Regions from separate parts of the Rhizobium sp. SRI_017 genome, predicted to be linked through region 2. Evidence: predicted binding sites of a transcription regulator. Region 2 holds the regulator's gene; the other holds the start of a gene.

Region 1 (7,890 bases), 210 kb from region 2:
TCAGCGTGCGGAAAAGATCAGTGTCGTAATTGTCGTGCTTGCCCTGCAGCAGCGCCGAGACGCGCTCGAGGCCCATGCCGGTGTCGATCGACGGCCTGGGCAGGTTGACGCGTTCCTCCTTCGTCACCTGCTCATACTGCATGAAGACGAGGTTCCAGATCTCGATGAAGCGGTCGCCATCTTCATCGGGTGAACCGGGAGGGCCGCCCCAGACATGGTCGCCGTGGTCATAGAAGATTTCCGAGCACGGCCCGCAGGGGCCGGTGTCACCCATCGCCCAGAAATTGTCTGATGTCGGAATGCGGATGATGCGGCTTTCCGGCAGGCCGGCGATCTTCTGCCAGAGACCGAAGGCTTCGTCGTCAGTGTGGTAGACGGTGACGAGCAGGCGGTTCTTGTCGATGCCGTATTCCTTGGTGATCAGGTTCCAGGCGAGCTCGATCGCACGTTCCTTGAAATAGTCACCGAAGGAGAAGTTGCCGAGCATCTCGAAGAAGGTGTGATGGCGCGCGGTATAGCCGACATTGTCGAGGTCGTTGTGCTTGCCGCCGGCACGAACACATTTCTGCGCGGTCGCGGCCGTCTTGTAGGGACGCGATTCAAGGCCAGTGAACACGTTCTTGAACTGCACCATGCCGGCATTGGTGAACATCAGCGTCGGATCGTTGCGCGGCACCAGCGGCGAGGATGCGACGATCTCGTGCCCGTTTTTCCCAAAGTAATCCAGGAAAGCCGACCGGATTTCATTCACGCCACTCATGTTATGCCTTTCAAACCTTCGAAACGCCTGTACGACGCCGTTTTGGACACCGGCTTTTATCGTCCGCCCTTTTCCATGTCCAGAAAAACAAAGCCCCGGCACGCCAGTTTAAGCGGCGGCCGGGGCTCGTGAATGTCGGCGCGGGCGGCGCACCGGACATGGGGGAAGAATGATCAGTCGTCGGGCGAGTTCACTTCCGCTTCCGGCGAGCCGTTTTCCAGGAACTTCTCGGCGATCAGACCGGCGTTCTGACGCAACGACAATTCGATTTCGCGCGCGAGATCGGGATTATCCTTGAGGAACGTCTTGGCATTTTCACGGCCCTGACCGAGGCGTTGGCTGTTGTAGGAGAACCAGGCACCCGACTTCTCGACGATACCCGCCTTGACACCGAGATCGACGAGCTCGCCGGTCTTGGAAACGCCTTCGCCATACATGATGTCGAATTCGACCTGCTTGAAGGGCGGCGCCATCTTGTTCTTGACGACCTTGACGCGGGTCTGATTGCCGATGACTTCTTCGCGATCCTTGACCGAGCCGATACGGCGGATGTCGAGGCGAACGGAAGCATAGAACTTCAGCGCGTTGCCGCCCGTGGTGGTCTCGGGCGAACCATACATCACGCCGATCTTCATGCGGATCTGGTTGATGAAGATCACCATGCATTTCGACTTCGAGATCGAAGCCGTCAGCTTGCGCAGCGCCTGGCTCATCAAGCGCGCCTGCAGGCCTGGAAGGCTGTCACCCATTTCGCCCTCGATTTCGGCACGCGGCGTCAGCGCCGCAACCGAGTCGATGACCAGCACGTCGATCGCGCCTGAGCGGACCAGCGTATCGGTGATTTCGAGCGCCTGCTCGCCGGTGTCCGGCTGCGAGATCAGCAGATTTTCGAGATCGACGCCAAGCTTGCGGGCATAAACGGGATCGAGCGCGTGTTCGGCGTCGACGAAGGCGCAGATGCCGCCCTTCTTCTGGGCTTCAGCGATCGTCTGCAGAGCGAGAGTTGTCTTGCCCGAGCTTTCCGGCCCGTAGATCTCGATGATGCGGCCCCGCGGCAGACCGCCGACGCCGAGCGCGATATCGAGGCTGAGCGAACCGGTGGAGACGGTTTCGATCTCGACGACATTCTCGTTGGAACCGAGACGCATGATGGAGCCCTTGCCGAACGAGCGTTCGATCTGCGAGAGAGCCGCATCCAGTGCCTTGCTTTTGTCCACTGCCTTGTTGTCCTCTACGAGTCGAAGCGTGTTCTGAGCCATCTGGTCCACCTTTAAGTTATCGGAGCCGCCGAAGCAATGTGCGGGATTGAGGCTGTATGTACTCTATTTGTTCTCGTCGTGCAAGGGCCGTTCAAATAATTGAACTATAATCTAAATCGAGTGCGTGTTCTCTCTTCGTTTCGCAAGATGTAGTGGGACCTGCGAGCGGCGGTACTTGCCCTCGATCCCGCGCGGGCGCTATGGATGATTCGAGACGTGAACAGGTTCATAGCATGACCGACATTCTGGTTCTGGGCGGCGCCCATATCGACCGGCGCGGCCGCATCGCGGGCGCCACCGCGCCCGGTGCATCCAACCCCGGAACCTGGAAGGAAGAGGCCGGTGGCGGCGCCTTCAACTGTGCCCGCAGCCTTGCCAGGCTCGGACACAAGGTGACGATGGTCTCGCCGCGCGGCGGTGACGCCGAGGGTGAGGCCGTGGCGACAGCAGCTGCTGCGGCCGGCGTCATCGACCGCCCCTTCACCTTCCTCGATCGCCGGACGCCGAGCTATACGGCGATCATGGAGCGCGACGGCAATCTGGTGATCGCACTGGCCGACATGGAACTCTATCGACTGTTCAGCCCGCGACGGCTCGCGGTTCGGCAGGTGCGCGACCTCGTCGACAAGGCGGAGATCCTGCTGACCGATGCCAATCTTCCACCCGAGACGCTGGCCGCCATTGCTGCAGCAGCAAGAACGCGCGAAATCCCACTCGCGGCTATCGGCATTTCACCCGCCAAGGTCGTGCGCTTTGTGGAACTTCTGCCGTCGATCGACTGGCTGTTCATGAATGAAGCCGAAGCTCGGGCGCTGACCGCTCGCGAGCCGACGGATCATCGTGCGTGGCCGGCCCTTATGCGGGAGAAGGGTCTCGCGGGGGGCGCCATCACGCGCGGCGGCAACGAGCTGATCGCCTGGGACGCGTCCGGCGCGGCCTTCCTCACGCCTCCCTCGCTGGAGCAGATCGGCGATGTCACGGGTGCCGGCGATGGTTTTGCCGCGGGTTTCCTGCATGCGCGGCTCAATGGTGGTACACTCGGCGATGCCGTGGTGCATGGCGCGGCGTCTGCCCTGCTGGCGCTGGCCAGCGAGATGGCGACAGCGGAAGAGCTGACGCACGAAATGCTGACGGGCACCCTGCCGCTTGTGCCGACCGCAGAAATCGTGCTGTAAGACCGGAAAAACACGACGATCCAGGACCCCGCCAGATGACCGACGCCAGCTCGCTCCCCGTTTCCTTCTCCGCCGAAGTCGCGGCCGCCAAGGCCGCCGGCAGGCCGGTGGTGGCACTCGAGTCCACCATCATCACCCATGGCATGCCCTTCCCCGGCAATCTCGAAATGGCCGAGAGTGTCGAGTCGATCATCCGGTCCGAAGGCGCCGTGCCGGCGACGATCGCGGTCATCAAGGGTCAACTGCATATCGGCCTCGACCAGGCCGAGCTCCATGCACTCGCCCAGACGTCGGACGCGATGAAGCTGTCGCGCGCCGACCTCGCTTTCGCGATCTCCGAGGGTCGGACGGGCGCCACGACAGTCGCCGCGACCATGATTGCAGCGGCACGCGGCGGTATCCATGTTTTCGCCACCGGCGGCATTGGCGGCGTCCACCGCAAGGCGGAGGAGAGCTTTGATATCTCGGCGGACCTGGAAGAATTGTCGCGCACGCCGGTGATCGTTGTCTGCGCTGGTGCCAAGGCGATCCTCGACGTGCCGAAGACGCTCGAAGTTCTGGAGACCAAGGGCGTGCCGGTCCTCACCTTCGGCCAGGACGATTTTCCGGCCTTCTGGTCGCGCAGTTCCGGCCTCAAGAGCCCGCTTCGGCTCGACGGCCCGGATCGCATCGCCGCCTTCCAGCGCTCCCGCGAAGCCTTCGGTATCGCCGGCGGCATGCTGATCGGCAATCCCGTGCCGGAGAGACACGAAATCCCGAGCGCCGAGATGGAAGGCTATATCGCCCAGGCACTTGAACGCGCCGAGGCCAAGGGCATATCAGGAAAGGCGGTGACACCGTTCCTGCTCGCCAGCATTTTCGAGATCACCGAGGGCCGCAGCTTGACGACGAACATTGCGCTGGTCGAGAACAACGCGCGGCTGGCGGCGCAGGTCGCGGTGGCGCTGGCCCAAACATCCTAAAATCGGATGGTACAGAGCGCTATTGTGAAGCTCGACCGAAGGGCCTGATCGAAAGGACTCAACTGGAAGCTCAGGGGGTGTGCGGAGCGTTTCCGTCCTGTGTGACTGTCCCGACAAAACTCACCAAGTTGATCGGGCGCGCCCACATCACGCTGTCAGTGCTAGGGTGAGTGAGCTTTGTCGAAATATGACAGCTCGGCATCCCACTCCAAGTCCTTCGGAGCCAGATTTGCATTCTTCATTTCCTTTGCGTCGAAGTCTGACAGAGACCAGCACGAAGCAAAAAACTCGTGTTTCGCTATGATCTTATCATTGGTGTAGCTGGAACGATAAATCGTCTTGCTAAAGCCAGACTTCCTACCATTGATGTAGAACGTGACTGCGTTGATAGTGAAGTCATTGCTGTTGCGAACCCCGATCGCCAAGGGGAAATCAGCCTCCTCGCAGATGAAGGGATCCACCTTGACAGTTATCTTGATCAGGTTGCGCTCCGACTGCCGTGTCTCAGCCGCACGCTGCTCCCACGCATAATTAATGGCCAGTCCTATTGCCGCAACTCCTGTTGCCGCGACGACAGTCCAGATGACTGTTCTAGGAAATTTGTAGAGCAGAGCTGCGAAGACGATTGCCGCGGCGACCCATCCCATCCCCTGCTTCCTCCCCCTGTCGTTGGCTATTTCGTGAACTATCCGATTTAGTGGCCTTTGATCTCGAGTTCCGCCGCCTCGCGCCCCTTTCATCAGCGCTGAAGCAGTAAGCGTCAGCTATCGAGCATTTCCCGCACGGTGCTCGCCAGCTGCTTGAGCGAGAACGGCTTGGGCAGGAAGCCGAACTTCGAGCCCTCCGGCAGATTGCGGGCGAACGCATCCTCGGCAAATCCCGATACGAAGATGAATTTCAGATCCGGCCATTTCTTGCGGATTTCGCCGAGCAGTGTCGGACCGTCCATTTCGGGCATGACGACATCGGAAACGACGATATCGACCTGGCCGTCGAGTTCTTCGAGGATGTCGAGCGCTTCGACACCTGATCCCGCCTCGTGGACCGTGTAGCCGCGTGTTTCCAGCATGCGCTTGCCGCCGCGCCGCACGGCTTCCTCGTCCTCGACCAGCAAGACGATCGCGGAATTGCCCGTGAGATCGACATCCGCCTTTTCGGCTTCCCCGGGCTTGCGCGCGCCTGCGGCGACACTCGGCTCGGCACCCTCGACCACCGGTTCCTCCACGACGATATGGCGCGGCAGGAAGAGATGAAAGACGGTGCCCTTGCCGACTTCGGACTCGGGGAAGACATAGCCTCCCGACTGCTTGATGATGCCGTAGACCATCGACAAACCCAGGCCAGTACCCTTGCCGACGTCCTTCGTCGTGAAGAACGGCTCAAAGATCTTGTCCATGATGTCGGGCGAGATGCCGGTGCCGGTATCGGCGACGTCGATCAGCACGAAATCCTCGGCCGGCAGGCCGCGATGGCCGAGACTGCCGGCTTCCGTTGCCGCCACGTTGCGCGTGCGGATCGTCAGCGTGCCGCCCTCGGGCATGGCGTCGCGGGCATTGACGGAGAGGTTCACCATCACCTGCTCAAACTGCGAGAGGTCGGTCTTGACCGGCCAGAGGTCGCGGCCATATTCGACCTCGAGCTTGACCTTGGTGCCGGACAGCATCCGCGCCACGAGCATGCGGAGATCGCCGATTGCGTCCGTGAGATTGATGACAGCCGGCCGAAGGGTCTGCTTGCGCGAGAAAGCGAGCAACTGACGCACCAGCACCGCGGCGCGATTGGCATTGCGCTTGATCTCCATGAGATCGGCAAAGGTCGAATCCGACTGCCGGGCCTGCAGCAGCAGGTGGTCGGCCGACAGCATGATGGCAGTAAGCACATTGTTGAAGTCGTGCGCGATGCCGCCGGCGAGCGTGCCGACAGCGTTCATCTTCTGCGTCTGTGCCATCTGGCCTTCGAGCGCCTTTTGCTGCGTCGTTTCCACGGCATAGACGATCGCGGCTTCCTCCGGTGCCTCGTCGGCCTGGTCGATCACCGCATTGACATAGAAGCGGAACGCCCTGCTCTCGTCTGCCGGATGGTGCGACTCGACAGGCTCGATATCGACCTTGCGATCCTTGGCGGCGGCAAGCGCTTCCTCGAGCCTTCCGCGGTCGCTTTGCTGAACGATCTGGTCGAGACGCGCCTCCCCACCGTCCTTCGGCGCGAGGCCGGCGAAGAGTTTCATGAACTGGGTATTGGTGCGCAGGATGCGGCCGTCGCTGTCCACCGAGGCGATGGCCATCGGCGTATTGTTGAAGAAGCGGTTGAAGCGCTGCGCGGCCGACGAGTCGCCGTCGTGCGAGACTTCGTCCTTCTGGCGCGCGAGCACGATCGTCCTGCTTTCGCCGGGCGCGCCGTCCTTGGTTGCCGAGACGCGATGAACAATGCGGACCGGCAGGCTCTGACCATTGACCTTGCGGAAATCGAGATCGAGCATCTCGGTCTTGGTCTGACCGGGCTCGGGCTGGATTGCCTGGATGCGGGTGAGCCCCTCGCCCGCCGCAATGTCGCGGATCGTCATTGCGCCGGATTCGAACTGGGTGAGATCGATGCCGAGCCACTCGGCAAGCGTTGCGTTCACATAAAAGATCTCGCCCTTGCGACCGGCCGAGAAGAAGCCTGCGGGTGCATGGTCGAGATAGTCGATCGCATTCTGCAGTTCCCGGAAGAACCGCTCCTGCTCGTCGCGCTCGGCCGAGATGTCCGAAAGCTGCCAGAGGAAGAGGCCGGCGCCTGCTTCATCTTCGAGCTTCAGCGGTCTGGCACGCAGGCGATACCACCAGGCCTGCTGCGGCCCGGTGTCCGCCTGGCCGAGCGCGTGGGCCAGGCGGAACTCCTCGTGGCCCGGCTTGCCCTCCATCAACCCATTGGTCAGGCGATAGAGCGCCTCGGTGCTTTCGCGATTGCGCGACAGAAGCGTTTCGAGCGTCAGAAGCTCGGTTGCCGATTTTGCACCCGTCAGCCGCGAATACGCGGCGTTGGCATAAATGACCCGCCCTTTGCGGTCGGTGACGATCGTGCCGTCGGGATGGCCGTCTATGAAGGCGCGCGGTATGAGGTCGGCGCGATTTTGCGGCATCACTTCGACGAAGCCGATTACGGCGGAAACGATGAAGAAGATGCCGGCCATGGCGAGCACGCCGAGAATGCCGAGCACGATCTCGTTTTCCAGATCCTTCTGGAACCAGATGAAGGCTGCGGCGGACGCAATGAGCAGGAGCGCCAGCAGGACGACTCGGATAATCAGCCCCGGCCGGTGGGAGTTGTCTACCGCCGGAACCTGGTAGCCCGCCGCCTGTTTCAGATCTGTCATCGGTACCTCAATCCACAGCGAGACGACCAATCGCGCGACTCAATGCTTATCAATTCGAGGGGCCGGTCAAAAGCGTCGAGGGCCATCTTTTCACCGCTTTGCCCGTCAATTCGGGGGACAGGGCAAGTCTCGCGAAGGCCTCGGGACCGAAAGCCCTTGCCAAGCCCGAAAAAAGCCGTCTATGACCGGCAAGATCGACCCCCGAAAGGATTGTGCCCATGCTCGACGGATTGACCCCGGACCTTGCGCCCCGGCTCGTCCTCGCCATCGGCGGCGTCGGTGTGGCGCTCGTCATTCTTATCCTGGTGCTGATCTTCCTCAAGCGCCGCAACTCGCCTCTTTTCATCAAGGGCGGCAAGGCGCGCGAGCCGCGGCTGAT
Region 2 (7,890 bases):
GAGCTGGTTTCGATGATCCGTGTGGTCGAGGACCACTACAAGCGTCCAGCCATCATCACCAGCGGCTTCCGCGACCCGCGTCGCAACCGCCGCGCCGGCGGCGTACGCCACTCGCTGCACACGATGTGCGCAGCCGCTGACATCCAGGTGCAGGGCGTGTCGAAATGGGCCCTCGCGGACTTCCTCCGTTCGCTCCCGGGCCGCGGTGGCGTGGGTACCTATTGCCATACGGAGTCGGTGCATATCGACATCGGTGGCGAGCGCGACTGGAACTGGCGGTGCCGCCGCAAGAAGCGCATGCGCGGCTGATCGGGCCGGATGCCCTGCGCTAACACCATGACAACGCTGGCAATTTTGCCGATTTCCTTTCTCAGATAATTTCTTTTGCTGGAGCGCAAATTTGCGCTTGCGGCCCCGGAACAAGCTGGCTATAAGCCACCCGTTCGCGCGCCCTTCGTCTATCGGTTAGGACACCAGATTTTCATTCTGGGAAGAGGGGTTCGACTCCCCTAGGGCGTGCCAACTTCTCCCCCTTCCTCATCGATTATTCCATGCATTGAATGCCTTCCTGGCAATTCTTCATGTCTCACATGAAATTTTTGCGATGGAATTGCTGCGACCGACTTGCGTGAATCGAATCCGCTGTTATAAGGGCGCCATCGAAGCGGATGCGCCCTTCGTCTATCGGTTAGGACACCAGATTTTCATTCTGGGAAGAGGGGTTCGACTCCCCTAGGGCGTGCCACCTCGACAATCATGACATGATGATGACGCTTGCGGCGGGCTTCGGCCTTGCCTATATTCGTGAGCGCTGCGCCCATCGTCTAGCGGTCAGGACGCCGCCCTCTCACGGCGGTAACACGGGTTCGAGTCCCGTTGGGCGTGCCAAACTTCATGAAATCGTAAATGTTGCCCGATCAGATCGCCGGCATGCTTCGGATATGTGGCTAACCCCTCGGCTTGTCGAGATCGATATTGAAGGAGTTGATGACCGTGTCGGATCCTGGTGGAATTGCCGAAATTCCAGCCCCTCAGGTCGCCCGAGATAGTGGTGCTTTTCTTCATCACCAGGTCGTGGCCGAATGTTGAATCCTCGCGGCTGCCCACTATGTCCCGTGATGAGACGCTCGCGAACACACCGGGAAGCAGTTTGAGTTAAGCTTGTGCCGCACGACGACAGAAAGTGTCATCAGGTGGACCGGCGTTTCCCTCTGATCCAGGACCGATGGCCGCCGTCCGAGCTTCCGTGATGGAACTCTGTGCCCGGTCCGCGACTTTCCGTTGGGAAAGGAGCTTGCCATGTACAAGCCAGCCAAGCATCCCGCGGCAGATGACAACCGAGAAAAGCGTGTGCCCGGCGATCCCGGCGTCGGTGGGTTGATTTCCGATCCCCTGGAACCTTCCGGCCCGCATGACAAACCTGATCCAAATGCAGGCCGCCAATCGCCCGACCCCGAACCGCCGCGTCATCACGGCGATTGGATGCCGCCAAAGAAGGACGTGGCGCGCGCGCGGGGGCATCGCCTGGCCGCCATCATGCGGCGAAAGTCACGGAGTGGCATGCCGCGTGCGCTGTTTCGCGAGGAAGACGACACCAGCCTTGAGGATCTCAAGGCGCTCGCGCTGGCCCATCGACATCAGTATGCGCTCAAGCCTCTTTCGGCAGGAAGGGTGACCACTCGTCGAAACGCCATCTGAGAGCCATCGTCGCCGGCCGCCAGAGGATGCGTGTCGGCTCGAAGCTCCAGAGGCGCTCCGCGCCCGGATGCGACGCCGTGTCGGAGGGCATCGGCTGCAGTTTGGCAACACCCGTCATTTGCAGCATGTCGCCTGTCTCGAAATCCACGAAGGTCAGGCCGGCCCGCGGATTGGCCAGGATATTGCCGAGCGTATTGAAATACATGTTGCCGGCGTAATCGGGGATCGTGAGGACGCCGTCATCGACATGCACGAAACCAGCCGGTCCGCCGCGATGTGAAACATCCACGGACCGTTTCCGATTCCGCCCCTCCACATAGGTCGCGACGAATAGAGTATCCGCGCGCTGGACGAGGTCGAGCGGCGCGCCTTCCAACCGAGCAAGTTGCGTCGGAATCGCCCGGGAGATGGCGGCGGGATCACCGACGAAGACGGGCTCCCGGCGCTGGATATATCTTGGACAATTTCCAAAGCTCTGGTCGACATGCAGGGCAAACCCCTCCCCGTCGCGGATCACGGTGCCGTTCAGCCTGTTCCGCCGCCTGGTCGAGAGATCGATGCCCAGCAGCGCAGCGGAGGCACCGTCTTCCAGACCCGCATCTGCAGGATCATGCTCATCCCGAGACAGATCGAGATGCAAATGATGTTCATCCTCGGCATGCAGGAAGCCGGGATAGCCGGTGCGAAGCGTAGCCCAGGCGTCGCCTCGCCCATCGACGCTGCCAAACACGGCCATCGGCAGCAGTGGATAGAATTCGCGATGCTGCTGGATGAGGTGGTCCCGGATGGTCTTGCTGCCAATCTCCGCCATACGCTCGGCGACACCCACCGAGCGTTGCAGCGCGACTTCACCGGCATGCCAAGGTGCGTGTTCTGACATGGCGCACCTCAGGCGGCACGATTTGCGTGCGGGAATTCGACGAAGCCCGGAAGCGCCTCGATATATCCCAGCCAGCGATGGATATGGGCGTAGTCGGTGAGCTCGACATTGCCCTCCGGCGCACGCGCCACGTAGCTGTAGAGCGCGATGTCGGCGATCGTCGGCGTCTCGCCACAGATGTAGGGGTGCGCTGCGAGCTGGTGGTCGATGAGGCGCAGGATGGCATGGGCGCGCGGGATGACTTCGTCGGGCCTGTAGGGCGCCTTGAAGACGGTGATCAATCGAGCCTGTGCCGGGCCATGGGCAAGCTGGCCGGCGGCGACCGACAGCCAACGCTGGACGGCGGCTGCACCCAGGGCATCGTCCGGAAGCCAGTCAGTTCTGCCGAACTTCTTGGCGAGATAAACGAGAATGGCATTTGCGTCCGAGATGATCGCGCCATCGTCATCGAGCACCGGCACTTGCCCAAAGGCATTGAGTTCGAGGAACTCCGGGCGCTTGTGCGCGCCGGCGGCGAGATTGACTTCAATCTCTTCGTAGTCGGCACCGACCAGAGACAGGAACAGCCTGACACGATGCGAATGGCCAGACAGGCGGAAAGAATAGAGCTTCATGATCAATCTCCAGATTACATACCGAATATGGGCGATGTTCTGGAATTGATAATCCTCATAGAATGCTCTAGATTATTGCTGAATTGGCAATAATGGGCATTCGATGAATCGGCTCGAGGCTATGCGCATCTTCGGTGAGGTCGCCGATCGCAGCGGCTTCGCCGGCGCGGCGCGAAAGCTCAATCTCTCGCCCTCTGTGGTCACGCGCGCGGTCGCGGGGCTCGAGCGCGACATCGGAGCGAAGCTCCTGGTCCGGACGACGCGATCGGTCAAGCTGACACATGCCGGCGAACGCTATCTCGCGGATTGTCGCCGCATCCTGTCCGAAATCGCCGAAGCCGAAGCCAATGCTGCAGGCAGTTTTGCAGCGCCGGCGGGAGCACTCACGATCACCGCGCCGGTATTGTTCGGCCGGCTTTATGTTCTTCCGATCCTTCTCGATTTCCTCGACAAATATCCTGCGATGCAGGTCCGTTTCTTGTTGCTTGACCGGGTCACGCATCTTGTCGAGGAAGGTATCAATGTCGCGGTTCGCATTGCGCATCTGCCGTCGTCTGCGCTGACCACCCAGCGGGTCGGCGCGATCCGGCAGGTCGTCTGCGGATCGCCCGCCTATTTTGACCGTGCGGGCATTCCGCACGTACCCGACGAGCTCGCGCAGCATCGACTTATCGGGCGCGATGGCATTTTCGGCGGATCCGAATGGCGATTTGGTCGGGACGACTCGATCCGCGTTGCGATTTCCACGCGCTTCATCTGCAACACCAACGATGCTGTGATCGAGGCGGTGCTGAGCGGCTGGGGCATCTCCCGCTTCCAGTCCTATCAGGTCGCCGAACCGATCGCTGCCGGCCAGCTTGTTCCGGTGCTCACGGACTACGAGCGCGAGCCGGTGCCCATCCATATTGTCCATGCAGAGGGACGCGAGAGTTCGGCACGGCTTCGCGCCTTCGTCGATTTCGCGGCGCGACGGTTGCGTGCCGATCCACGGCTGCAGATCGCATCCGATGGACGGAGATAGTCACTGGCGGGGATTTATGCGGCTGCGCCGTCGGCCGAGACCCATTGGCCTTTGCGGCGCGATTTCACGTCGTAGCAGGCCTTGTCGGCCGCCGACACCAGTTTGGAGACGGATTGCGCCGCGCCAGTGATCGACTTGACGTCGACGCTGGCGCCAATTCCATAATTCTTGCCACTGAAGACAGGATCGAGAGCCGCGACCGCCTTGGTGATCCTGTCACAGATGCGATCGGCAAGTCTCGCGTTGGCACGCGGTCCGCCCGCTGGATGCGGGCGACCAAGCCAGGGACCTGCGATAAGCTCGACATCGTGCCGGCATATGTCGATCCTTGAGGCGGTTCCGCCCATTGTTTCACCTCAGCGACGGGGATGATGAGGCGCTGCCAACGCCCTGACAGGCGGCAAGGGTGCGGACATTTTCACCTTCGCGGCAACGGACTGGATTTCACGCTCGCGAAGTCTGGCAAGAATGCGCGCTTGTCGGCTTTGTCGGCGGTGACATCCTTCTCATCGGCATCAAGCCGACTGAGATAGACGCGAGCGACTTCACCGCCATCTGACAGGTCTAAAACCGAACTACGGGGCGCGCGAGCGCCGCGTAGTTCGGCGTGCGAAATATTCTTATTGATCCATGCAGATATAAGCAAATTTTAAACCCTTGCAGAACATACATGGAACATATAGTGTTTGTTCCAGATTTGTTTCACCGATTCTGCCCGGGGATAGACGATGCTCACCAGAAAACAGCAGGAATTGCTTCTCTTCATTCACGAGCGGATGAAGGAGTCGGGAATTCCGCCATCTTTCGACGAGATGAAGGATGCGCTCGATCTCGCGTCCAAGTCCGGCATCCATCGGTTGATTACTGCCCTGGAGGAGCGCGGCTTCATCCGGCGCCTGCCAAACCGGGCGCGTGCGCTCGAGGTCATCAAGCTGCCCGAGGCCTATTCGCCGAGCGTGAAGCCCACCAAGGGTTTTTCACCCAGCGTCATCGAGGGTTCGCTCGGCAAGACGCCTGCCCCGGCATCACCCCGACCGTCAGCCAACGATGATGCCGATGGTTCAGTGTCGATCCCCGTCATGGGGCGGATTGCCGCCGGTGTGCCGATTTCAGCAATTCAGAATACCACGCACGACATTGCCGTGCCTGCGGGCATGATCGGCGCAGGCGATCATTATGCGCTCGAGGTCAGGGGTGACTCGATGATCGAGGCCGGCATTCTCGACGGTGATACGGTCATCATCCGCAATGGCAACATTGCGAGCCCAGGTGACATCGTGGTGGCACTCGTCGACGACGAGGAAGCGACGCTCAAGCGGTTCCGCCGCAAGGGCGCTTCGATCGCCCTCGAAGCCGCGAACCCTGCCTATGAGACACGCATCTTCGGCCCCGATCGTGTCAAGATCCAGGGTAAGCTTGTCGGGCTGATCCGCCGCTACCACTGATAACGCAAGCGCGTCGACGGAACATTTCTGAAGCCCGTGCGTTCAGGCAGCGTACGGGCTTTCGTCTGTCTGCAAGACAGGACGATTGCAGTGTTTAGCGACCTTCGGTATGGAAGGCCGCAGGGGCAGAAATTTCAAGGTCTTCGAGCTTTCGCCGGTGCGGTTCCGGTTTCCGGATCGCCTCTTTGCCGTGCGACCGGGTTCTGACATTTTGCCGCCCCAATCGGCCACTAGCGCCAAGGCCAACGGGTGAGACATCCCACGGATTGCGTTCAACAGGAGACGTCATTGAGCACTGAGAAGAGAAAAGTTGCGCTCGTCACGGGCATTACCGGCCAGGATGGCGCCTATCTCGCCGAACTTCTTCTCGAAAAGGGCTATATCGTCCACGGCATCAAGCGCCGCTCCTCCTCGTTCAACACGAGCCGCATCGAGAGCATCTACCAGGATCCGCATGTCGAGAACCAGCGATTCATCCTGCACTACGGCGACATGACCGACTCGACCAACCTGATCCGCATCGTGCAGGAAGCGCAGCCGGACGAGATCTATAACCTTGCGGCGCAGAGCCATGTGCGCGTGTCTTTCGAGACGCCGGAATACACGGCAAATGCAGATGGCATCGGCACGCTGCGCCTGCTGGAAGCGATCCGCATTCTCAAGATGGAAGAGAAGACCCGCTTCTATCAGGCCTCGACCTCCGAGCTCTATGGCCTCGTGCAGGAAGTCCCCCAGCGCGAGACGACGCCATTCTATCCGCGTTCGCCCTACGCCGCGGCAAAACTCTATTCCTACTGGATCACGGTCAATTACCGCGAAGCCTATGGCATGCATGCCTCAAACGGCATCCTGTTCAACCATGAGAGCCCGCTGCGCGGCGAGACCTTCGTCACCCGCAAGATCACCCGCGCCGCCGCCGCCATCCGCCTCGGCAAGCAGGAAAAGCTCTATGTCGGCAATATCGACGCCAAGCGCGACTGGGGCCATGCCCGCGAATATGTCCGCGGCATGTGGCTTATGCTGCAGCAGGACAAGCCGGACGATTACGTGCTCGCGACCGGCGAGACCACGGAAGTGCGCCAGTTCATCAACTGGGCTTTCGAAGATGTCGGCATCAATCTCGAATGGCGCGGCCAGGGCGTCGAGGAGAAAGGCTACGACCAGCTTTCCGGCAAGATCGTGGTCGAGATCGATCCCCGCTATTTCCGCCCGACCGAAGTCGAACTCCTGATCGGCGACCCGTCCAAGGCTCACCAGCAGCTTGGCTGGAAGCACGAGACCTCGGTGCGCGACCTCTGCCGCGAGATGGTCAATGAAGACCTCAAGGTCATGCAGACCGCCACGGTGATGAAGGAAGCCTGAGCCGATGTATTCGCTAACAGGAAAGCGGGTCTGGGTGGCCGGCCATCGCGGCATGGTGGGGTCCGCCATCGTCCGGCGGCTGGCCAGCGAAGGCTGCGAGGTGCTGACCGCCTCTCGCCAGGATGCCGACCTGCGGAACCAGGCCGAAACCACTGCCTGGATCGAGAAGACCAGGCCGGATGCGGTGTTCTTGGCAGCCGCCAAGGTCGGCGGCATTCTCGCCAACGACACCTATCCGGCGGACTTCCTCTATGACAACCTGATGATCGAGGCCAACATCATCAACGGCGCCCACAGGGTGGGTGTCGAGAAGCTGATGTTCCTCGGCTCGTCCTGCATCTACCCGAAGTTCGCACCACAGCCGATCACCGAAGACGCTCTGCTGACCGGACTGCTGGAACCGACCAACGAATGGTATGCCATCGCCAAGATCGCCGGCATCAAGCTCTGTGATGCCTTTCGCAAGCAGCATGGTTCGGATTACATCTCCGGCATGCCGACCAATCTCTATGGCCCCGGCGATAATTTCGACCTCAATTCCTCGCATGTCATGCCGGCCCTGATCCGCAAGGCGCATGAGGCGAAGCTGTCCGGCGCACCCTCGATCACCATCTGGGGAACCGGCACGCCGCGCCGTGAATTTCTCCACGTTGATGATTGCGCCGATGCCTGCGTGCACCTGATGAAGAACCATTCGGCGCCAGGCCATGTGAACATCGGCTCGGGCGAGGACGTGACCATACTTGAGCTGACGCAGATGGTCTGTGACGCCGTGGGCTACAGGGGCACGATCGAGCACGATCTGACCAAGCCTGACGGCACACCACGTAAGCTTATGAGCGCCGACAAGTTGCGGGGCATGGGCTGGAA

Evidence for each region. Region 2 encodes LexA, which represses DNA repair genes until DNA is damaged. Its sites were predicted from a motif close to TGTTCNNNNTGTGTTCNG; they were not measured.
Region 1: a site for LexA is predicted at 2,077-2,094, ahead of recA (recombinase RecA). Genes of this name have one in related genera too.

Annotation. Positions count from the first base shown of each region.
Region 1 is NZ_JBYCZP010000004.1:24,117-32,006, reverse strand. It holds gene alaS (alanine--tRNA ligase) at 1-760, opposite strand, end outside; gene recA (recombinase RecA) at 934-2,019, opposite strand; gene AC2YI2_RS10330 (carbohydrate kinase family protein) at 2,253-3,194, shown strand; gene AC2YI2_RS10325 (pseudouridine-5'-phosphate glycosidase) at 3,230-4,156, shown strand; gene AC2YI2_RS10320 (hypothetical protein) at 4,318-4,803, opposite strand; gene cckA (cell cycle histidine kinase CckA) at 4,917-7,511, opposite strand; gene AC2YI2_RS10310 (flagellar biosynthetic protein FliO) at 7,730-7,890, shown strand, end outside.
Region 2 is NZ_JBYCZP010000004.1:232,332-240,221, reverse strand. It holds gene AC2YI2_RS11365 (D-Ala-D-Ala carboxypeptidase family metallohydrolase) at 1-309, shown strand, start outside; tRNA gene AC2YI2_RS11360 (tRNA-Glu) at 448-522, shown strand; tRNA gene AC2YI2_RS11355 (tRNA-Glu) at 671-745, shown strand; tRNA gene AC2YI2_RS11350 (tRNA-Glu) at 814-888, shown strand; gene AC2YI2_RS11345 (hypothetical protein) at 1,300-1,698, shown strand; gene AC2YI2_RS11340 (flavin-nucleotide-binding protein) at 1,649-2,578, opposite strand; gene AC2YI2_RS11335 (glutathione S-transferase family protein) at 2,587-3,192, opposite strand; gene AC2YI2_RS11330 (LysR family transcriptional regulator) at 3,296-4,213, shown strand; gene AC2YI2_RS11325 (hypothetical protein) at 4,228-4,560, opposite strand; gene lexA (transcriptional repressor LexA) at 4,942-5,658, shown strand; gene gmd (GDP-mannose 4,6-dehydratase) at 5,947-7,020, shown strand; gene fcl (GDP-L-fucose synthase) at 7,025-7,890, shown strand, end outside.